DNA from 3 places in the Photobacterium sp. DNB23_23_1 genome. Region 3 is predicted to be linked to each of the others. Evidence: riboswitches for the same ligand, from Rfam matches in the RefSeq annotation. Region 3 holds a riboswitch; each other region holds the start of a gene.
The links. Region 3 has a riboswitch for thiamine pyrophosphate ahead of thiD (bifunctional hydroxymethylpyrimidine kinase/phosphomethylpyrimidine kinase). Riboswitches for the same ligand answer to the same signal wherever they lie in the genome.

Region 1 (7,896 bases), on a different contig from region 3:
CGCTTGCGTTACGATGCAATCATTCCTGCCTTGTTCGCTGCAATACTGGCAGATGTGGTTTGTTCTGCCTGGGGCGTGCACCATACTCATTATCGAATCGATTTTCTTGAAAACATCACCTTGTTTGAGCATGCGGTTAAAGTGGACTTGTGGATAATTGCCAAGATTGTTGTTGCAGCGGTAGCATTTGGGTTGGCGGGGTATTTGTTCGGTGAACTAACCCATGCCTTCAAAGATATCTTTAAGGCTACCCTGAAAAATCCGTATCTGATTGTAATGGTCGGTGGTTTAATCGTTATTGGTGCTGTGCAGCTAATTGGTAACTATGACTATATTGGTCTGGGTGTTTACTCAAGCCGAGAAGGTGGTGTCAGTATCTTAACGGCCTTCCAAGAGGGAGGTGCCGAATGGTATAGCTGGTTAATCAAGCTGTTGTTGACGGCAATCACCCTTGCTGCTGGTTATAAGGGCGGTGAGGTCACACCGCTGTTTTTTGTTGGCGCAACTCTGGGTAATACCATGGCTTGGGTGCTAGGTGCTCCGGTTGACTTGTTTGCTGCTCTTGGTTTCTTGGCGGTATTTGCCGCTGCGACCAATACGCCATTGGCTTGTACCATTATGGGCGTTGAGCTATTTGGGGCCGAACATATGTTGTATTTTGCCATTGCTTGCTATACCGCTTATTTCTTCAGTGGCCACACCGGGATCTATTCATCGCAACGAGTGGCGGTACCTAAGTTGCTTGACTTGGATGGTGCGCCGAAGATCACCCATAAGCTGGGCGAGTTGAGAGAAACCCATTCCTCATTGCTTAAATTACTTGTGAAACGCTTCAAATAATTTTGTTTTAACGTGGCGTGTTATGCAAAGGTAACAATGTTTTTGCCAATTAAGTATTAATTTTGTGGGTTCTATCTTGCCGTGGTTGAACCCCTTTCATATACTGCTATTTCAACTTGTCGGAGTGCCATTTGGCTGAGACCGCATTGCGGGATCCGTAGAACCTGATCAGGCTAATACCTGCGAAGGGAACAAGAGAGACTCTTCTGTATCACTGTATCCACAGTATCAGACGAAACTATACACCCTACGTATAGCCTCTTGTTTACGCACCCATCCGCCAAGCAACTTCCCCTTTATGGACAAAAAAGGAAATTGCTATGTCGAATCGCAAACAAGCGAGACTGGAAGCGAAACAATTTATCGATTCACTGACCATTCAAGCCTACCCTAACTCCCGGAAAGTTTATGTTACCGGTAGTCGCGAAGATATTCGTGTACCAATGCGTGAAATTACTTTGGCTGATAGCTTAATTGGTGGTACCAAAGACGATCCCGTTTTTGAGCCCAATGAAGCAATCCGTGTTTATGACACTTCAGGCTTTTATACGGATCCGGATCAACCCGCAGATATCTATGCTGGCCTGCCCAAATTGCGTGAGGCATGGATTGAGGATCGGGGGGATACCGAGCACCTTGATGAGCTAAGTTCGCAATATTCCAAAGCCCGTTTGGCCGATGACACACTTGATGAACTGCGCTTTGAACAGCAGGCGCGTATCCGTCGCGCCAAGATCGGTACCAATGTCACCCAGTTGCACTATGCCCGCCAAGGGATCATTACGCCCGAAATGGAGTTTATCGCCATTCGTGAAAACATGGGGCGTGCGAAATATCGCGATGAGGTGCTAAACCAACAGCATCCGGGCATGGCTTTTGGTGCTAACCTTCCTGAAGAAATCACGCCTGAATTTGTCCGCCGCGAAGTTGCCGAAGGCCGGGCAATTATCCCTTGTAATATCAATCATCCGGAATCTGAACCGATGATCATTGGCCGGAATTTTTTGGTCAAGGTTAATGCCAATATCGGCAATTCGTCGGTTAGTTCATCTATCGAAGAAGAGGTTGAGAAGTTAGTGTGGTCTACCCGGTGGGGCGGCGACACGGTGATGGATCTCTCAACCGGCCGAAATATTCACGAAACCCGCGAGTGGATCATTCGTAACAGCCCGGTTCCGATTGGTACCGTACCTATGTATCAGGCACTGGAGAAGGTCAATGGTATTGCTGAGAGCCTCAACTGGGAGGTGTTCCGCGATACCCTGCTTGAGCAAGCGGAGCAGGGCGTTGATTACTTCACTATCCATGCCGGTGTCTTATTGCGCTATGTCCCAATGACGGCCAAAAGGCTCACTGGTATTGTCTCGCGCGGTGGTTCGATCATGGCCAAATGGTGTTTGGCTCATCATCAGGAAAGCTTCTTGTATGAGCATTTCCGCGAGATTTGTGAGATCTGTGCTCAGTACGATATTGCCCTATCGTTAGGGGATGGCCTGCGTCCGGGGTCGGTGGCTGATGCCAATGATGAGGCGCAGTTTAGTGAGCTACGTACTCTGGGTGAGCTGACCAAGATCGCGTGGGAATACGATGTCCAGGTAATGATCGAAGGGCCTGGCCATGTACCGATGCACATGATTAAGGAAAACATGGAAGAGCAGCTCAAGCACTGCGATGAAGCGCCGTTTTATACCTTAGGACCTCTGACTACTGATATTGCTCCGGGCTATGACCATATTACCTCAGGCATCGGTGCTGCCACGATCGGCTGGTACGGTTGTGCCATGCTGTGCTACGTCACTCCTAAAGAACACCTCGGCTTACCGAATAAAGAAGATGTAAAGGTGGGGCTGATCACGTACAAGCTGTGTGCCCATGCGGCAGACTTAGCAAAAGGCCACCCTGGCGCTCAAGTACGTGATAACGCCTTGTCGAAGGCTCGCTTTGAGTTCCGTTGGGAAGATCAATTTAATCTGGCTTTAGACCCTGAAACGGCTCGAGCCTACCATGATGAAACACTCCCTCAGGAATCCGGCAAGATCGCGCATTTCTGTTCAATGTGCGGACCGAAATTCTGCTCGATGAAGATTTCACAAGAAGTTCGTGACTATGCGAAAGGGCTGGAAAAAGAAGGTGATTTAGCAGTGAAGGTGTTGGATGACCCACTTGAAGGCATGCAGCAAAAAGCCGATGAATTCCGGGCCAGGGGAAGTGAGCTTTATCACCCAATTAAAGAGGAAAGTTAATGAACGCGTTGTGTTTACCCGATCACTTAGCGCCATTGCTGATGCACATTGAGCCATTGTTGGCCGCTGCTGAAAAATATCAGCTCGGTGAGGCCGTTAGTATGGAGTGGAGCGGATCGGAGGTGGTAGACATTCACTTAGAAGGCATCGCCTTCACGGTGGCGTTTAATCCGTCCGAAGCGATGAACCATGAAGTAGAGGTGCGTGATCAGTGGATCGCCCCTTACCCATCATTGGCAGAGATGCAGCAGTTGGTGGCGGAGAATCCGGCGCTGGTTGTTTGTGGGCTACCGACAGAGCGGGGTTGTGTCGATATGTGGCACCATCTCGGTGAAGCCCGTGCCGTGTATTGTCATCATGCAGGCGCCAGTGAGCCGCAGCGGGCGATGTTGCTGGCTGCTCTAGCATTGGACTACCCGCTTGAAGATGCGGTAACCCTGTCGCGCGCCCATGCCCGTGGCTATTTGGAAAGTCACTCGGATGGCTATGGTGAAACCGGCTGGCCGATGGTGCGCTCGCTTTTCCCGCGCCCACTTACTGTCAATCATCCAGAAAGCAGCGCGCTTGGCTGGGTAAGCAGAGAAGTTGCTGTGCCGCCGTTTGCCACGGTCGAGCGCGATAAGCTGGCGTTGTATCCAGTTGTCGATACCGCTGATTGGGTAATCCGCTTGCTCGATTTGGGGGTGAAGACGACCCAGCTACGGATCAAAGATCCGTCCGAGCCGACACTGGCCACCCAGATCAACTGTATCGTTGAGGCTGGCAGGCAACATGGTGCTCAGGTATTTGTGAATGATTACTGGCAACTGGCAATCGATAATCAGGCTTATGGTATCCACTTGGGGCAGGAAGATCTGGAAACGGCTGATCTGGCGGCTATCCAACAAGCTGGACTTCGTCTCGGCCTGTCAACCCATGGTTACTACGAGATCCTTCGAGCGGCCGAATTTGCCCCAAGCTATATTGCATTGGGCCATATCTTTCCGACTACAACCAAAGACATGCCATCCAAACCGCAAGGGTTGAACCGTTTAGCGCTATATCAGAAGTTAATTGGCGATGCTTTCCCGACTGTCGCGATTGGCGGTATTGATTTATCGCGTGCCGAGCGGGTGTGGCGTACAGGGGTGAGCAGTGTAGCGGTTGTACGCGCCATTACCCAAGCGGATGATCCGGCACAGGCTGTTGCGGCATTTGATGACATCTTGGTCCGTAACCCAGCCGAATAGGAAGGCAATCATGCTCAGTGATCAGGAATTTCTGCGCTATAACCGTCAGATCATGCTGCCGCAGATCGGCGAGGCTGGTCAGCAATCATTGACCAGCGCTCAGGTGTTGTTAGTCGGTGCGGGCGGCTTGGGATCGGCGGCGGCTTTATACCTTGCTGGTGCAGGGATCGGGAATCTAGTGATTGCCGATGATGATACCGTCGATAGCTCTAATCTGCAGCGTCAGGTTATTTACCGCGATAGCGATCAAGGCAAAGCCAAGGCTGCTATGGCGGCAGAGCAGTTGCAGGCGTTAAACCCACATATTCGTATCCGGGCCGTTAAGGCTCGACTGGCTGATCAACGGTTGGCAATGGAAGTCTCGTTGGCTGATGTTGTCCTTGATTGTTCCGATAACCTAGAGACCCGCTATGCCGTCAACCAAGCCTGCTTCAAAGCCAATACACCGCTGATCTCGGGGGCAGCTATTCGCTGGCAGGGTCAACTGATGGCGTTTGATTTTCGCCAGGGTAAGGGGCCGTGCTACCACTGTTTGTTCCCGCGTCAGGAAGGGGCTGTTGATGAGCCACAAAATTGCAGCAATTCAGGGATTGCCGGGCCGGTGGTTGGCACCGTGGGTAACTTGCAGGCACTGGAAACTATTAAATTACTGACCGGTGCTGGCGAAGTGGGCTTTGGCTCCCTGCGTCAGTTCGACGGTCTGACGATGGGCTGGCAAGCCTTTCAATTACCAACAGATAGATCGTGCCCAGTTTGCGGGACGGGAGAATAAAACCACTATGACAACAGCAACTCTGATCCAAGTTCGGGTCAATGATAAACCGGTTGAGGTGCCTGAAGGGCAGTCTCTCGGTGCCCTGCTGATCCAACTGGAAATGCCGCTTCAGGCCACTGCGGTAGCGCTTAATGAAGATATTGTTGCCCGCAGTGAGTGGGACGTAACAGTACTAAGCACCGGCGATCGCATCGCCTTGTTCCAAGCGATTGCAGGAGGATAAATGCTAACTATCGCTGATAAGACGTTCTCGTCACGGCTGTTTACCGGTACCGGTAAGTACGCCAACCGCCACGCGATGGCGGAATCGATCATTGCCTCCGGCTCTGAGCTAGTCACCATGGCCTTGAAACGTGTGGATATTGAAAGCCGCGATGATGATATTCTTGCCCCGTTGGTTGAGGCAGGGGTCAATCTATTGCCAAATACTTCCGGTGCAAAAAATGCCAAGGAAGCGGTATTCGCAGCCAAACTGGCCCGTGAAGCTCTGGGGACTAATTGGCTCAAGCTGGAAATCCACCCAGATCCTAAGTACTTGATGCCTGACCCGATAGAGACCCTGGCGGCTGCCGAAGAGCTGGTGCGTGAAGGTTTCATTGTTCTACCTTATTGCCATGCCGACCCGGTATTGTGTAAGCGTTTAGAAGAGGTTGGGTGTGCTGCGGTCATGCCACTAGGAGCGCCGATTGGTTCCAATAAAGGGCTGGCCTCGCGCGATTTTCTTGAAATTATCATTGATCAGGCAAGAGTACCTGTGATTGTTGATGCCGGTATTGGCGCGCCGTCCCATGCAGCTGAAGCGATGGAGATGGGAGCGGATGCGGTATTGGTGAACACGGCGATAGCGGCTGCTGCTGATCCGGTTGTGATGGGGCGGGCCTTTAAGCTAGCAGTCGAGAGTGGCCGGATGGCGTATGAGGCCGGTTTGGCGGGGACGGTTAACCATGCTATAGCCTCAAGCCCTTTAACCGCTTTCTTGGATCAGCCTGCTTAAGGAGCCTGCAATGAGTTTCGTGGATGAGTGGAAGCAGTTTGATTGGGATGACATCCGGCTGTCTATCTATGGCAAGACAGCGGCGGATGTTGAGCGGGCGCTGCGCAAACCAAAACGCGATCTGGAAGATTTCAAAGCCCTGATCTCGCCGGCAGCAGAACCTTATCTCGAGCAGATGGCACAGCAGTCGGCGGCGTTGACCCGTAAGCGGTTCGGTCATACGGTGTCGTTTTACATTCCGTTATACCTGTCCAACCTGTGCGCCAATGCGTGCACCTACTGTGGTTTTTCGATGGAAAACCGTATCAAGCGCCGTACTTTGAATATGGCTGAAGTAGAGCGTGAATGTGAGGCGATCAAGGCTAAACAGTTCGACAGTATCTTACTGGTTACAGGTGAGCACGAGCGTAAGGTCGGGATGGAATACTTCCGAGAAGCACTGCCGGCGATCAAATCCCATTTCAGCTATTTGGCAATGGAAGTCCAGCCGCTGGAGCAGGATGAATATGCTGAGCTGAAAACCCTTGGTTTGGATGCGGTGATGGTCTATCAAGAAACCTACAGCGCGCCGACTTATGCCCAGCATCACTTACGCGGCAACAAAATGGATTTTGAGTACCGGTTGGCCACGCCTGATCGCTTGGCAAAAGCCGGGATTGATAAGATCGGGATCGGTGCCCTGATTGGCCTGGAAGAGTGGCGTACTGACTGCTTTTTTGCCGCTGCGCATCTTGACTACCTTGAGCGTACCTACTGGCAAACACGTTATTCGATTTCCTTCCCGCGACTGCGTCCGTGTGAGGGCGGCTTGCAGCCCAAATCGGTGATGAATGATCGCCAATTGGTGCAGCTGATCTGTGCTTACCGACTGTTTAACCCGGAGGTTGAGCTGTCGCTGTCGACCCGAGAATCGGCACAGTTTCGTGATAATGTGTTGCCATTGGGGATCACCACTATGTCGGCCGAGTCCAAGACCCAACCGGGTGGTTATGCTGACGATGTACCGGAGTTGGAGCAGTTTGCGATCAGCGATGAGCGCCCGGCAGCCGACGTCGCCGCAGCGGTCAAGCAGCGTGGATTTGAGGTGGTGTGGAAGGACTGGCACCACGCGTATTCTGGCTAACAGGCAGATCGAGTGGTTTAAATTAAAGATAAAAAAACACCCGCACAGGTTATCTGTGCGGGTGTTTTTCATTTTGTTGTTAGCGTTATGTCATTAACGCAATTATTAACGCGTTAGCGGCGCTGTCGCTTGTTCTAGCCACGCCAGATCGTCACCTTGCAGCGATGGGCTAAGCACATCGAAAACGCTCTGGTGGTAGTTGTTTAGCCAGTTAAGCTCAGCGTCAGTCATCAGCGCCAGATCAACCAAGCGACGGTCGATAGGGGCACGGGTCAGAGATTCAAAGCCCATCACTGTCATGTCACCCGCGGTTTCCACTTCCACAACCAGCTCCAAGTTTTCGATGCGGATCCCAAAAGCATCAGCCCGGTAGTAGCCCGGTTCGTTTGACAGCACCATGCCCGGAAGCAGGGCGGTTGGGTTGTATACTTTGGCAATACGTTGCGGGCCCTCATGGACACTCAGGAAGTGACCGACACCGTGACCGGTACCGTGGTCGTAATCAAAGCCATAGGCCCACAAATGTTGGCGGGCAAGGGCGTCTAGCTGTGAACCGGTAGTGCCTTTCGGGAAGCGAGCAGATGCCAAACCAATATGGCCTTTCAATACTAGGGTAAAGGTTTGCTTCACCTCGTCACCCGGCTCGCCGATAGCGATAGTACGGGTGATGTCGGTCGTACCGTCTGGATACT
Region 2 (7,896 bases), on a different contig from region 3:
ATAAAATAAACATGCAATTAATGGTTGACGGTCCACCTGTCTATTTGGTATTCATTTGTTAACCAAGTTTGTGGATATATTTCAATTATGAAAATGCGTTTCTCATCTCTTCTCCTAAGCCTCCTCCTTATCGTGAATACATCGCGCGGGTAGCTTATGAGTGGGAAACACCACTAAGAATTCAAAAAACCCGCGCAGTCAGCGCGGGTTTTTTCTTATACAGGCCAGCGCAAGCGGATGCAGATAATGCCAATACCGGCAGCCAAAGAAAGGAAGTAGCAATGAAAGATCAGGTCATCATTTTCGATACCACGTTACGTGACGGTGAACAGGCGCTATCCGCCAGCCTGACGGTAAAAGAAAAACTGCAGATCGCTTATGCCCTTGAACGCCTCGGGGTAGATGTCATCGAAGCTGGCTTCCCGGTTTCATCTCCGGGTGACTTCGAGTCGGTCCAAACCATTGCCAAACACATCAAGAACAGCCGAGTCTGTGCCCTATCTCGCGCAGTCGCCAAAGACATTGATGTCGCAGCCGAATCATTGAAAGTGGCCGAGGCATTTAGGATCCACACCTTTATTTCTACTTCCACCGTCCATGTTCAGGACAAACTGCGCCGCAGCTACGATGACGTGATAGAAATGGGTGTCGCCGCCGTTAAGCGTGCCCGCAACTACACCGATGATGTCGAGTTCTCGTGTGAAGATGCAGGCCGAACTCCAATTGATAACCTATGTCGGATGGTGGAAGCAGCCATTAATGCCGGTGCCAGCACCATTAACATTCCTGATACTGTTGGCTATACCCTACCGAGTGAATTTGGCGGCATCGTCAGCCAGTTGTTCGAACGCGTCCCGAATATCGACAAGGCTATTATCTCGGTGCACTGCCACGACGACCTAGGTATGTCGGTTGCCAACTCGATGGCTGCGGTGCAAGCCGGTGCCCGCCAGGTTGAAGGAACAATCAACGGATTGGGCGAACGGGCGGGCAACTGTTCGCTAGAAGAGATCGCCATGATCATCAAAACCCGCGCTGAGTTATTGGGTGTACACACCAACATCAAACACGATGAGATCCACCGCACCAGCAAGATGGTCAGCCAACTTTGCAACATGCCGGTACAAGCCAACAAGGCTATCGTGGGTGCCAATGCCTTCAGCCACTCGTCGGGTATCCATCAGGACGGCATGCTGAAGAACAAGAACACCTACGAAATCATGACACCCGAGTCGATTGGCCTGAAGAACCAAGCGCTGAACCTGACGTCGCGTTCAGGCCGCGCCGCGGTGAAGAGCCACATGGATGCACTGGGTTACACCGAAAACGAATACAACCTGGATGACCTATACGCCGACTTCCTGAAGCTAGCCGACCGCAAGGGCCAAGTCTTCGATTACGATCTTGAAGCACTGATGCACTTTGCCAACCTGCGCGACGAAGATGACTTCTTCAAACTCAACTACCTAAGTGTGCAATCCGGTAGCGTGATGGCAACCACCAGCATCAAGCTGCAGTGTGGTGATGAGGAAAAATGCGAAGCCGCTGTCGGTAACGGCCCTGTCGATGCACTATACCAATGTATCTATCGCCTTACCGGTTATGAAATCGTACTGGACAAGTTCGATCTTACCGCCAAGGGTGAAGGGGAAGATGGTCTGGGTCAGGCCGACATCATCGCCAACTACAAAGGCCGCAAGTACCACGGTACAGGCTTGGCGACCGATATTGTCGAAGCGTCAGGACAAGCACTAATTCACGTGATAAACAGTATTTATCGCGCCGATCAAATTGCAGAAATTAAACAGAAATCCCAAATGGAGACAGTATAACCATGGCAGGTACATATAAAATTGCCGTTCTACCGGGTGACGGTATTGGCCCAGAAGTTATGCAGCAGGCCCACAAAGTATTGGCCGCTGTACAAGAGAAATTCGGTTTCACCCTAGACTGCGACGAGTACGATGTCGGTGGTATCGCCATCGATAACCATGGTTGTCCATTGCCTGAGGCTACAATGAAAGGCTGTGAAGCCTCAGATGCCATCCTGTTCGGTTCAGTGGGCGGCCCGAAATGGGAGCACCTACCACCTAACGATCAACCTGAGCGCGGCGCATTGCTGCCATTGCGCAAGCACTTCCAGCTGTTCTGCAACCTGCGTCCGGCACAGATCCACAGTGGCCTTGAGGCATTCTCGCCACTGCGTGCCGATATCTCCGAGCGCGGCTTCGACATCGTGGTGGTACGCGAGCTAACTGGCGGTATCTATTTCGGCCAGCCGAAAGGCCGCGAAGGGGAAGGCCCGCAAGAGAAAGCTTACGATACCGAGATTTACCACCGTTACGAAATCGAACGTATTGCCCGTATTGCCTTCGAATCAGCCATGCTACGTAACAAGAACGTTTACTCCATCGATAAAGCCAACGTGCTGCAGAGCTCTATCCTGTGGCGTGAAGTGGTAGAAGAAGTGGCGCAGGACTACCCAGAAGTCACGCTGAACCACATGTACATTGATAATGCGACGATGCAACTGATCAAAGATCCATCGCAGTTCGACGTCATGCTGTGTTCGAATATCTTCGGTGACATCATCTCGGACGAGTGCGCGATGATCACAGGCTCCATGGGGATGCTGCCATCAGCCAGCCTGAACCAAGATAAGTTCGGTATGTACGAACCTGCAGGTGGCTCAGCGCCAGATATCGCAGGAAAGAATATTGCCAACCCGGTGGCACAGATCCTATCTGCTGCCCTGATGCTACGTTACAGCTTGGGCGAAGAGCCCGCTGCACGCGCTATCGAACAGGCCGTATCGCAAGCGCTGGAAGCCGGTGAGCTGACCGCTGACCTAGCGGGTAACAGCGCAGCACTAAGCACGAGCGAAATGGGCGATAAGATAGCCCAGTACGTTCGCCAAGCCTAATCGCAGCAAGGAGCAAATGAGCAATGTCTAATACTAAAGCGCCTCAGACGCTATACGAAAAAATCTATGATGCCCATGTTGCGGTTGCCGCCCAAGGCGAAAACCCGATCTTGTACATCGACCGCCATCTGGTACATGAAGTGACTTCACCGCAGGCCTTTGATGGTCTGCGTGAAAAAGGCCGCAAGGTACGCCAAGTCGGCAAAACCTTCGCCACCATGGATCACAACGTCTCGACTCAAACCAAGGACATCAATGCCTCGGGCGAAATGGCCCGCATCCAGATGGAAACACTGGCCAAGAACTGCCAAGAGTTCGGTGTCACCCTTTACGATCTGAACCACAAATACCAAGGTATCGTCCATGTCATGGGCCCTGAGCTCGGCATCACCCTGCCGGGCATGACGATTGTGTGTGGTGACTCGCACACCGCCACCCACGGCGCATTCGGCTCGCTGGCATTCGGGATCGGTACCTCGGAAGTCGAGCACGTACTGGCAACCCAGACCTTAAAACAAGCCCGTGCCAAGACGATGAAGATCGAAGTCAAAGGCAAGGTGGCTGAGGGCATTACGGCCAAGGACATCGTGCTGGCTATCATCGGCAAAACCACCGCTGCTGGCGGTACTGGTCACGTAGTGGAGTTCTGTGGTGAAGCCATTACCGATCTTACCATGGAAGGCCGTATGACGGTCTGTAATATGGCCATCGAGCTAGGTGCCAAGGCAGGCCTTATCGCTCCGGACCAAACGACCTTCGATTACATCACGGATCGCAAGTTCTCTCCGACCGGCGGCGATCTTGACGCGGCTATCGAATACTGGAAGACGCTAAAGACTGACGACGATGCCAAGTTCGATGCGGTTGTGACCCTAGATGCCAAAGACATCAAGCCGCAGGTCACTTGGGGGACAAACCCAGGCCAGGTCATTGCTGTCGACCAACCCATCCCAGGCCCGGCTGACTTTGTCGATCCGGTAGAGCAGGCGTCGGCTGAAAAAGCACTGGCTTACATGGGTTTGGAAGCAGGTAAAAAACTGTCTGATTTTGCAATCGATAAAGTCTTTATCGGCTCATGTACTAACTCACGTATCGAAGATATGCGTGCAGCAGCAGCGATTGCCAAAGGCCGCAAGGTTGCATCAAACGTGCAGGCACTGGTTGTTCCGGGATCGGAGCAAGTGAAAGCCCAGGCTGAAAAAGAAGGACTGGATAAGATTTTCATCGAAGCCGGTTTCGAATGGCGCCTACCAGGCTGTTCAATGTGTCTGGCGATGAACAACGATCGCCTAGGTCCGGGCGAGCGCTGCGCATCAACCAGTAACCGTAACTTTGAAGGCCGCCAAGGTCGCGACGGACGTACCCACCTAGTCAGCCCTGCGATGGCTGCGGCAGCCGCTTGTGCTGGCCACTTTGTTGATATCCGCGAACTAGACAACGTTGCAGTGACGGCTTAAGAGAAGGAACGAAACAATGACAGGATTTAAACAACATACCGGACTGGTCGTTCCATTGGATGCAGCCAACGTCGATACCGATGCCATCATCCCTAAGCAGTTTTTGCAAAAGGTCACCCGTACCGGTTTTGGCAAGCACCTGTTCCATGACTGGCGCTTCCTTGATGATGCTGGCGAGCAGCCAAACCCAGAGTTCATCATGAATGCCCCACGCTACCAAGGGGCAAGCATCTTGCTGGCGCGCGAAAACTTTGGCTGTGGTTCTTCGCGCGAGCACGCACCATGGGCACTGGCCGATTACGGTATCCAGGTTATGATTGCGCCTAGCTTTGCCGATATATTCTACGGTAACTCCATCAACAACCAGATGGTGCCGGTACGCCTGACCGAGCAGGACGTTGATGAGATCTTCCAATACGTCGAAGCCAGCGAAGGTGCTGAGGTCACCGTTGATCTAGAAGCGATGCTGGTAACAGCCAACGGCAAGCAGTACGGTTTTGAAATCGATGAGTTCCGCCGCCACTGCCTGCTAAACGGTCTGGATAATATCGGTCTAACCTTGCAACATGAAGACAAGGTTGCCGACTATGAGCGTAACATCCCAGCGTTCCTAGCTTAGCCGAGCATACCTTAACGGTAAAAAATGACGCCCCAAGCCTGTGCTAGGGGCGTTTTATTTTGTCTTTTTTGCAATAAAATCATTCCCTACCGGGTCGTCTAAGCTAATGATAGCCAAGAATCTTGTCGCCACTTCAGACAATGATGTTTCACAGAGGATCCCCTATGCGTTTTATTGTCAGTTTGCTGTTTATCCTGCTATCGGCCAGCGCCTTTGCAGCCCCCAAGGCCAATCTATGGTCCTACTGGCAGCAATACGCCACCACCAATTCACAAACGGTTGATCATAACCGCTGGCAGCGCCTGCTCGATAAATACCTTGTCGTCCAGCCAAACCAAACCTTGTTCCGCTATGGCCGGGTAACGGACAGTGACAAGTATGAACTGGATCGCTACCTGCGCGATCTTACCAAACTCGATCCGCACCAGCTAAACCGTAACGAGCAATTTGCCTACTGGGTAAATCTCTACAATGCCCAAACGGTTAAGCTGATCCTCGATAACTACCCTATTACGTCCATCACCAAACTGGGTGGCTTCTTCAGCTTTGGACCATGGGATGAGCAAGTACTCACAATTAATGGCAAAACGCTCTCCCTCAATGATATCGAGCACCGTATCTTACGGCCTATCTGGCGTGACCCGCGTATCCACTATGTGGTCAACTGTGCCAGCCTAGGCTGCCCGGATCTCCAGCCAGACGCATTCACCGCCAGCAACAACGAACGCCTGCTGGAAAAGTCAGCCGTACGCTTTATCAACAGCCGTAAAGGCGTGAACCCACAAAGCGGCAAAACCACACTTTCTTCAATTTATGACTGGTACGGCAGTGACTTTGGTAACCAATCTCAACTTCAAAAACACATCAACCAATACCGGCAGGGGGCACAGGTTACGCTAGGCAATGTCAGTTATGACTACAACTGGTCACTCAATGATGCAAAATAGCCCCTTCTGGAGCAACAAACAGCCAACGCGCCGCTCATCCGATATCTGGGTTAGCATAAAAGAATGTTCCTACTGGCAACCCGTACCTCAGCACATTACAATAATCAGCGTTCTCATTGGGGAGCGCTTGTCGCTGAGATTGCTAAGGCAAAACCCACAGAACCTGATCCAGTTAATGCTGGCGTAGGAATTGAGTTCTATACGGTATGCCTTGTTATCCCGCGAGGCTGGCATGATGCCAGCCTTATGCTCAACCCTGTGCCGCTCATACGATTTTTATTCCTCTTGCCGGACGCAAGAGCATCAGGAGCGCATAGTGAAAAAATTACTCCCTCTTCTAACCTTGGCTGCCGCTCCGGCATTGGCCGTGGACAATACCCTGACGGTTTACACCTACAGCTCATTCGCCTCAGACTGGGGACCGGGTCCGGCGATCGAAAAAGCCTTTGAGGCACAGTGCGAATGTAATTTGGAATTTGTCGCGCTTGATGATGGTGTATCCATCCTCAACCGCATTCGCCTTGAAGGTAAGCGCACCAAAGCCGATGTATTGCTTGGCCTTGATAACAACCTGATCGCCGAAGCCAAGAAAACAGGACTACTGGCTGAGCATCAGGTTGATACCAGCAAGTTAACTCTGCCAAACGGATGGAGCGACACCACCTTTGTTCCTTATGACTACGGCTACTTCGCCTTTGTCTATGACAGCACCAAGCTGGCGAACCCACCCAAGAGTTTGGATGAGTTGGTCAACCGTGATGACTTGAGCATCATCTACCAAGATCCGCGTACCTCGACACCGGGCCAAGGCCTGATGCTGTGGATGAAATCGATCTATGGCGATAAAGCCTCAGACGCTTGGCAGCAACTGGCACAGAAAACAGTCACGGTCACCAAAGGTTGGTCTGAAGCCTATAGCATGTTCCTCAAGGGCGAGGCCGATATGGTGCTCTCTTACACCACCTCCCCGGCCTACCACTTAGTTGCCGAGCAGGATGACAAATACAAAGCAGCCGACTTCAGTGAAGGGCATTACATGCAAGTAGAGGTTGCCGCCAAACTGAAAAGCAGCCCTAACCAGGCACTGGCCGATCAGTTTCTGGCCTTTATCCTGACCCCAGAGTTCCAATCCGTGATCCCGACGGGTAACTGGATGTACCCGGTGACGAATGTCGCGCAGCCCGCTGAATTCAACGTGCTAACCCTGCCCGCAAAGGCGCTGGAGTTTTCTGCCCAGGATGTTGCCAAGCAGCGCAGAAGCTGGGTACGCGAGTGGCAACAAGCACTGACCAAGTAGCGGGCACTCACTTTTGAACGCACGTACCCCCCAACTGGTGCCCGGCCTGATGACTGCCGGGCTCATTCTCTTTCTCGTGTTCGGGGCCCTTGCCGCCTTGATCAATGAAGCCAGTGATCTTGATATTGCCTTACTTTGGAATGATCCATACCTGCGGCATATTACCGGTTTCTCCTTTACCCAAGCCCTGCTCTCGACACTGCTGAGTATTGTGCCTGCCATTCCTGTTGCCTATGCCCTATCGCGCCGGCAATTCCCAGGCAAAGCCCTGCTAATGCGGATCTTTGCCATGACCTTGGTACTGCCGGTGCTGGTCGCAGTATTCGGCCTGTTGGCGATCTACGGCAACAATGGGTTGCTGGCCAGTGCACTGGCTCAACTAGGATGGCAGGGAAGCTTCTCGCTCTATGGCCTGCAGGGGATATTGTTGGCGCATGTGTTTCTCAACCTTCCCCTGGCGACCCGGCTGTTTGTCCAAAGCCTTGAGGGGATCCCGTTTGAGCAGCACCAGCTATCCACCCACCTCGGGATGTCCAGCTGGCAAACCTTCCGCTTTGTCGCCTGGCCGAGACTACGCCAGCAGCTACCCCATGCCATCGGCCTAGTGTTCATGCTGTGCTTTACCAGTTTTGCCGTCATTATGGCGCTGGGTG
Region 3 (7,896 bases):
GTAACTGCTAGCCACACCACGGCTATGCACTCTTACAACGGTGCTTATGCGTCACGACTGTTCCGCCTGTTGAAAATGTCAGGTATCAACTTTGTCGCAAACCCACTGGTAAACATTCACTTGCAGGGCCGCTTTGATAACTACCCGAAACGTCGCGGTGTGACCCGAGTAAAAGAAATGCTGGCATCAGATATTAACGTCTGCTTTGGTCATGATGATGTTTTTGACCCATGGTATCCACTGGGTACAGCTAACATGATGCAGGTCCTCCATATGGGGCTACACGTTTGCCAAGTCATGGGTTACGACCAAATAAACCAATCTCTGGATTTGATTAGCGCCAACTCTGCCACAACGCTGAATATCCAAAAACGCTACGGTATCGAATTGGGCAATCCGGGGAACTTACTTATCCTTCCTGCCGAAAATGGCTTTGATGCCGTGCGCCGTCAGGTACCTGTTCGTTACTCAGTCAGAGCAGGTAAAGTGATTGCTGAAACACAGCCAGCTATTACCCATATCGAATTAGCTGAAGGTAAAGAGTCTGTCTCATTCCGTCGCTAAGTTTCTAAGCCGCTAAAAGATTTCAGCCACCCTACTGGGTGGCTGATTTGTTTTAGGGTAAATGACTTGTTTTCACCTACTGATAACGTCGTCTAAAATACACAAGCCCTAGCAAGCAGGCTAACCCCAAAATATGTACCGTTCCCCCACCACCCGACGATTCCAGTGCACAGTTATTGGGGCTGATCCCTTCAACATTCGGATTGCAGTCTTTATTAACCTCGTCGTCTTTGCTAGAGCCGTCGGAGTCGGCATCGCCAATAAAGTCGGGGGTTGATACCGGCGTATCAGGTATGGTACCGACAGTTTGTGCTATCCAATCATAATATGTACCGACCCGCGCATAAAAACCCGGCCTTAGGTATGCCCCGCACAGCGGGCTGCCCAGAGGCCCTCCGCTCACCACACCAATTTGCACCCAACGGCCATCGGCACCTTTTGCCAATAACGGGCCTCCGCTATCTCCTTTACACGCGTCCGGTCCGTAACCTTGGGAATTACCATCTTGGTCAAATACAAGATCAGGCGGCAAAGCACAAACCTTAGTCTGGTTGGCAGGGCTGTCTAAGATATAATGAGTGTCGTTGCCTAGCTCTAATCGGTTAAAGCACTCTGTTGTTGGTAAAAAAGAAAGCTTAGCGGCCATCAACGTCTCAGCAATATCAGTTCCGTCTTTATTAGTCGAGCCCCAACCTGATACCAGTACATTTTCAGGTCTTATCGTATCATCCCATTGCTCATCAAGTAGATTCTGAATTTCGCTGGCCGTATCACTCGTTGCCAGCGTTACCGGTGAAATTGCATCACTTGGAAAACGCCCTTTTATCCGAAGCAATGCGATATCATTATCCAGCGCGAGACTAAGCACTTCTATCGAGGTTGAACCATCGCTTTCGATGGTGACTTTCACCTCTGGATCTGGCGAATATTTCGGGTAGACAACAACATGAGTTACCGGATAAAGATGAGCGAGTTCGGTGACCTCGGTGGTGAGACTGCCGACCATTACGGCCAACTGATTAGGAGGCACGACACCGTATTTGCCACTAGCCTGTGGCTGCACGACACAGTGTGCAGCGGTTAATACCCAATTTTCGTTAACAACGCTGCCACCGCAAAAATGAGAAGTATCCTGGGTCGTATTTCTCACCGAAGCCATCCATGAGTAATCCTCACTTGGCTTAACCGGTTTTCCACCGACAACATAACTTGATATATCAGATGCAAAACATCCCCCTGCGACAAACAAAGGAAGCAAAGCTAGTCCTTTAAACCATTGCTTTTTCATTTCAATCAACTCGTGATGTAATTTTATGCTTCTGATAACGCTAACAAAACTAATTCCACAACGTTGATATCAATCATCTCTTTTGCGATGCGTGTAAAGAAACTAATCCGTAATAATGCAACAGCAACATAATAATTTAACGATGTTAAAATATTAAAAGCGAGACCGGCTCGCTTTTAATATCACCACTAATAACACAGTAACGTATTCGGCCTACAGACCAATGCTTGAGCAATTTACGCGTTCTATATCAAAATCAGCATAAGTATCACCTAACAGCTCAGCTGCTAGTTTTGGATAAAAACCATTGTCATATGCTGCTTTGACTTCAGCTATATCAATGGTATATAGCTTGATCCCTAGCTTACTGACTTCATCAGGCACACAAGCCGTATCACTTCCAGCCCCAAAGCAGACATCACCGCTTGTATCAATGACACCACAACCCGTATCTTCAATATTGATACCAAGTGAACCCAATTTATTGTCCAGATCATCTTCTGAACCCGCCGGAAACTCGTCTGGCAATGTAATCGGGTATTCGTTTTCAATACTATCAATACTGGTGTAACCTTCCGCTCCCCCAACGTCAGCACCTGTAACCGCAAAAACTTCCGCATTTCCCGACACGGTATTGACCACATCGTCGTCATCACACCCAATAAGTGCAAAAGCTGAAAGTAAAAAAAGTACCTTCTTCATATATATTCCTATTTTTTCTCAATAACTGCTTGTTTAGGCACTTTAATATTAGTCACAAGCCAATATCACCTATACATTTTCGTTTCATTTTTTTTACATGAATTTTGAATAAGGCTGTTTTTTGAACGTAAGTAAATGAGAGTATTGTGATCTTGATCTTGATTCCTTTCCTTCTCAGAATTAGATGGCATAATAAACAGAATAGTTACCTGTATGGTAGCTAACACCATTACACTTCCTTGGAATATTCCTATGAGCATTGAATCGATCGTTAAAGAGCGCTCTGGCGCTAAATGTGAACTGTGTAGTTCAGAAGACAACCTGAGCGTTTATGAAGTACCTGCGTCTCCTGATCAAACAGCGGGTAGCTGTGTGATGGTATGTGGCACTTGCCGTACAGAAATCGAAGACGCTGAAACCCTGGACCAAAACCACTGGCGTTGTTTAAACGACAGCATGTGGAGCCAAGAGCCCGCTGTTCAGGTAATGGCTTACCGTTTACTGAAGCGCCTTTCTTCAGAGACTTGGGCACAGGATTTGCTCGATATGCTGTACATGGAAGAAGACATGATCGAATGGGCAGAGAAAGGTATCGCACTTGCTGAGCTTGATGCGATTAAAACTGTTGACGTGAACGGTACCGCTCTACAGGCCGGTGACAATGTAACAATCATCAAAGACCTGCCAGTAAAAGGCTCAAACCTTGTGATCAAGCAAGGTACAGCTGTACGTGGTATCCGCCTGACTGACAACCCTTTACATGTTTCAGGTAAAGCGGCGGGCACCAATATGGTTATTATTGCTGCATATTGTAAAAAAATGTAATTAAACTGGCAGCCACGCTGTGGCTGCCAGTTCATTCCTCTGCTGTATTTTCTTCATCCATCACCTCATTTTATTCCTAACATGTTTGCCCTATAGGAAAAAACATGTTTAGATTAGCCACATATTCAGGCATATAAGCCGAAAAGCAGTTTTTTAAAGGCCAATATTTCTCTTTAGGCCAACAAGTAAAATTTTGTTCGTTAGTCGGGGAGCGCCGAGCGCTGAGACCACGTAGTGGGACCCGTTGAACCTGATCCATTTAATAATGGCGTAGGGAACTAGCTGCACTGCCCCTTTTCGCACCCTTTCAGGTACGATGGCATTAGCTACCTTACGTCTTTGATAGAGGTAACTATGTCAATTCCATCAAATACCCCAATTACTCTTACCATTGCTGGTTCAGATAGCGGCGGCGGTGCTGGCATCCAAGCCGACATTAAAGCTATCTCTGCAACTGGCGGCTATGCCTGTTCGGTAATCACAGCCTTAACGGCACAAAATACCCAAGGTGTCACTGGCATTCTTGGTATTGATCCTAGTTTTGTCGAACAACAACTGGATACTGTATTTTCAGATCTTGACGTTAAAGCCGTTAAAATTGGTATGCTGAGCGATGCCAATATCATCCGCATGGTGGCAAAAAAGCTGCGTCAATACCAACCTAAGTTTTTGGTTATTGACCCAGTAATGGTGGCGACTAGTGGTGACCTGCTGCTTGAGCAAGACGCCATCTCAACACTCAAATCAGAGCTACTTCCCCTTGCAGAAGTGATTACACCAAACCTCCCTGAAGCAGCAGCTCTTATTGGCTCTGCGCTTCCGGAAACCGAGCAGCAAATGTCTGACATGATTTCAGCACTGCGAGCTATCGGTGCCCGCTCAACCCTTCTCAAAGGTGGCCACCTAGAAAAAGATGACTTCAGTACCGATTTACTCATCCTCGAAAATGACGTTATTCGCATGAGCACACCACGAATAGCAACCCGAAATACCCACGGTACTGGGTGTACACTCTCGGCGGCTACGGCTTCCTTCCTTGCCCAAAAATACCCGCTAGAAGACGCAGTTCGACATGCCAAGAGCTATATCACTAAGGCTATCAAGCATGCAGATGAGCTACAAATTGGTTCAGGACACGGACCGGTAAACCATTTCTTTGCAGGCCATTTCAAACCTGAATAAGCATGGAAGCTAAACAAATAATGAATAACACTCTCGCCACTGACAAAGCAGTAGGGATGACAGTCAATGTTGAGCGGCTAACGCTTCGCTATAACGATGCAGAGCACCCACTGTTCAAACAGCTCGATGTTACGCTACCAGCAGGAAAATGGACCTGCCTGCTTGGTAAAAGTGGCTGTGGTAAAACCACCCTGCTTCGCCACCTTGCTGGTTTACTAGAAGATAATGTGACTTGGAATGGCAGTATCACTACCAGCAATACATTGCCACTTGATGGTAATCTTGCCTACATGGCACAGCAAGACCTGCTCTTGCCTTGGCTAAATGTCATCGACAATGTGTGCTTAAGTACACGCTTTGGTTCGTCAAAAAAAACCGATAAACAAAAGGCGGCGACACTACTCGAGGCAGTCGGCCTCGCGGATAAGTTAGATGCTATGCCTAACCAACTGTCCGGGGGTATGCGTCAGCGTGTGGCTCTTGCTCGTACATTGATGCAAGACAAACCCTTGGTGCTAATGGATGAGCCTTTCTCAGCATTAGACGCAGTTACGCGCCATAAATTACAGTCATTATCTGCAACCCTGCTTGCAGATAAGACAGTCTTATTAATCACCCATGATCCCCAAGAGGCGCTTCGTCTTGGTCATCACATTTATATGATGACAGGTATTCCAGCATCAATTAAACCATTACCCGTTCCACTGAATACTCCACCTCGGCAATTCGATGGTGAGCTCGCAGCTCTCCAGCAAGGGATCATCAATGAACTGGAGAGTGATTATGTCTGATCAATCCATCTCGTCCAAGTTGCAGAACCCCTTACTGGAGCAACAAGCCGCGAGTCAAAAAGCGAGTAAAGGCATTCAGTCTCTTGTCGCGCAGCAAATATCACGCTTCATTATTAGCGTTGCGATCATCATGGGGTTATGGCAAACCAGCGTCGTCATTTTTGAGCTTCCCACTTTTATCCTGCCGGGCCCTGTTGCCGTCTTCACCAAGCTCATCGAGCGTGCTGATGTTCTTTGGCACCATACGTTAGTTACAGGGACCGAAGTACTTTTTGGTCTTCTTTTGGGTCTAGCGATGGGATTATTTTTCGCCCTACAAATGCTTGTCTTCGAGCCTTTAAGACGCTGGCTATTACCGATATTGATCACCAGCCAAGCAATACCCGTTTTTGCCATTGCTCCTATTTTGATGCTTTGGCTAGGTTATGGCATAGCATCCAAAATTGTCATGGCCGCCCTGATCATCTTTTTTCCCGTCACCACATGTTGTTATGACGGCCTTCGTCACACACCTAAGGGCTACCTTGACTTGGCTACCACCATGGGGGCAACGCCTTGGCAACAGCTATGGCATGTTCGCCTGCCTGCCGCCTTACCCGCTTTAGCATCGGGAATACGCGTTGCTGTCGTTGTCGCACCTATCGGTGCGGTAATAGGTGAGTGGGTAGGATCTAGTGAAGGACTGGGATATTTGATGCTACAAGCCAATGCTCGAATGTTTGTTGATGAGATGTTCGCGGCTTTGTTTATCTTGGCATTTTTCTCAATCAGCCTGTACTTCATGACCGACCTTTTATTAAAAAAAGCCATTCCATGGCAAAACCAATAGTTAGCACCTACAAAAACGGAATGCTTTCTTCGTTCACCAACAAGGAAATAGAATGAAATCCAATTTGTTTAAAGCGGGTAAACCGCAACTTATTGCTGCTGCAGCGTTAATGATCGCATCTTTTAGCGCTTCTGCTGAAGAGAAAGTGACTCTAATGCTGGACTGGTTCGTTAACCCAAATCATGGCCCGATTATTCTTGCAAAAGAGAAAGGCTGGTTTGCTGAGCAAGGGCTGGAAGTGCAAATTCAAGAGCCCGCGGACCCAAGCGTCCCGGACAAGTTAGTTGCAGCTGGTCGTATCGATCTTGCTGTTTCATACCAAAGTACACTGATTTCCAGTATTGCGGCTGATCTACCTCTCGTCCGTTCAGCAACCTTAATTTCAGGTCCATTGAACTCATTGATTGTTCTAGATAAGTCAGGCATTAAATCAATGGCTGATCTGAAAGGAAAGAATATAGGAGTTGCTATTGGCGGGAATGAAGACGCGACTATCGGTACGATGCTGCGCTCTGAAGGCGTTGATATGAACAGCGTAAAGATTATCAACGTCGGCTGGGCGCTATCTTCTTCGCTGGCCTCTGGAAAAGTGGACGCCATTTGGGGTGGACTACGTAACTTTGAACTTAACCAACTGGCTATCGAAGGCTATGACGCAACAGCTTTCTACCCAGAAGAACATGGCGTGCCTCCTTATGATGAGCTTATTTTTGTTGCCAACAAGCATAATTACAACCCAGAAACCATTAACAAGTTCAACACTGCAATCGAAAAAGCCACGGTCTACCTAATCAACCACCCAGAGCGAGCGTGGGAAGAGTTCGCTGCCTACTCACCAGATACGTTAAATAACGAACTAAACCGCCGAGCTTGGGAAGATACATTAACCCGCTTTGCCCTACGCCCTGGTGCCGTAGAGCTAAAACGCTATGACGAATATGCTGAGTTTATGAAGCAGTATGACATCATTAAAACGCTGCCAAAAGCCCAAGACTACGTGCTGACATTTTAAGCATTACCTATTTAAGCTTTAAGGACACATCATGAACTATCAAGATCTGATCAGCTACTGCCAGCAAGACTGGAATGATTATACCGAGCATGATTTCGTTAACCAATTGGCGATGTCATCGCTAAACAAGCATGCTTATTTGCACTACCTCAAGCAAGATTTTCTGTTCCTAAAACACTATGCCCGCGCTTATGCTTTAGCTATTTTTAAATCTACAACCCTTGAAGAAATGCGCGAGCCCTTGCCAAGCCTTACCGCACTTCTAGAAACTGAGATGTCACACCATGTTGAGTATTGCTCTACATGGGGGTTGACCGAAGCGGATATGGAGGGAGAGCCTGAGGATTTCGGTACTGTCAGCTATACACGCTATGTATTGGATACAGGGATGGCCGGTGACCGTACCGACTTATTCGTTGCACTGGCACCTTGTGCGATAGGTTATGCCGTAATAGGCAAGCGTCTTGCGAACTGGCAACAAACAGTCCTAGAAGGCAACCCATACCGAAGCTGGGTTGAGTTGTATAGTGGTGAGGATTACCAAAACAGCGTTGACGAAACTATTCGTCGGTTAAACAAGATGCTTAAAGAAGTCCCACTTCACAGCCAACGTGGGCAACGTTTGTGTGAAATATTCAAAACGGCTACTCGTATGGAGGTTGCCTTCTGGCAGCAAGGCATGAATGCCGCAAAATAAATAATA

Region 1: another riboswitch for thiamine pyrophosphate. It lies ahead of thiC (phosphomethylpyrimidine synthase ThiC); the one in region 3 lies ahead of thiD (bifunctional hydroxymethylpyrimidine kinase/phosphomethylpyrimidine kinase).
Region 2: another riboswitch for thiamine pyrophosphate. It lies ahead of thiB (thiamine ABC transporter substrate binding subunit); the one in region 3 lies ahead of thiD (bifunctional hydroxymethylpyrimidine kinase/phosphomethylpyrimidine kinase).

The regions. Positions count from the first base shown of each region.
Region 1 covers NZ_JBNNXT010000003.1:1,369-9,264, forward strand. Annotated here, with positions in the region: gene ACVA53_RS02895 (voltage-gated chloride channel family protein) at 1-840, shown strand, start outside; TPP riboswitch at 951-1,048, shown strand; gene thiC (phosphomethylpyrimidine synthase ThiC) at 1,161-3,083, shown strand; gene thiE (thiamine phosphate synthase) at 3,083-4,312, shown strand; gene ACVA53_RS02910 (HesA/MoeB/ThiF family protein) at 4,323-5,084, shown strand; gene thiS (sulfur carrier protein ThiS) at 5,092-5,310, shown strand; gene ACVA53_RS02920 (thiazole synthase) at 5,311-6,081, shown strand; gene thiH (2-iminoacetate synthase ThiH) at 6,092-7,204, shown strand; gene ACVA53_RS02930 (aminopeptidase P family protein) at 7,310-7,896, opposite strand, start outside.
Region 2 covers NZ_JBNNXT010000011.1:78,173-86,068, forward strand. Annotated here, with positions in the region: gene leuA (2-isopropylmalate synthase) at 282-1,832, shown strand; gene leuB (3-isopropylmalate dehydrogenase) at 1,835-2,923, shown strand; gene leuC (3-isopropylmalate dehydratase large subunit) at 2,947-4,380, shown strand; gene leuD (3-isopropylmalate dehydratase small subunit) at 4,397-4,999, shown strand; gene ACVA53_RS09500 (DUF547 domain-containing protein) at 5,164-5,946, shown strand; TPP riboswitch at 6,054-6,153, shown strand; gene thiB (thiamine ABC transporter substrate binding subunit) at 6,263-7,243, shown strand; gene thiP (thiamine/thiamine pyrophosphate ABC transporter permease ThiP) at 7,257-7,896, shown strand, end outside.
Region 3 covers NZ_JBNNXT010000029.1:49,138-57,033, reverse strand. Annotated here, with positions in the region: gene ACVA53_RS17155 (cytosine deaminase) at 1-564, shown strand, start outside; gene ACVA53_RS17150 (S1 family peptidase) at 641-1,852, opposite strand; gene ACVA53_RS17145 (hypothetical protein) at 2,066-2,554, opposite strand; gene ACVA53_RS17140 (PhnA domain-containing protein) at 2,807-3,379, shown strand; TPP riboswitch at 3,575-3,673, shown strand; gene thiD (bifunctional hydroxymethylpyrimidine kinase/phosphomethylpyrimidine kinase) at 3,734-4,561, shown strand; gene ACVA53_RS17130 (ABC transporter ATP-binding protein) at 4,618-5,352, shown strand; gene ACVA53_RS17125 (ABC transporter permease) at 5,345-6,181, shown strand; gene ACVA53_RS17120 (ABC transporter substrate-binding protein) at 6,234-7,193, shown strand; gene tenA (thiaminase II) at 7,225-7,890, shown strand.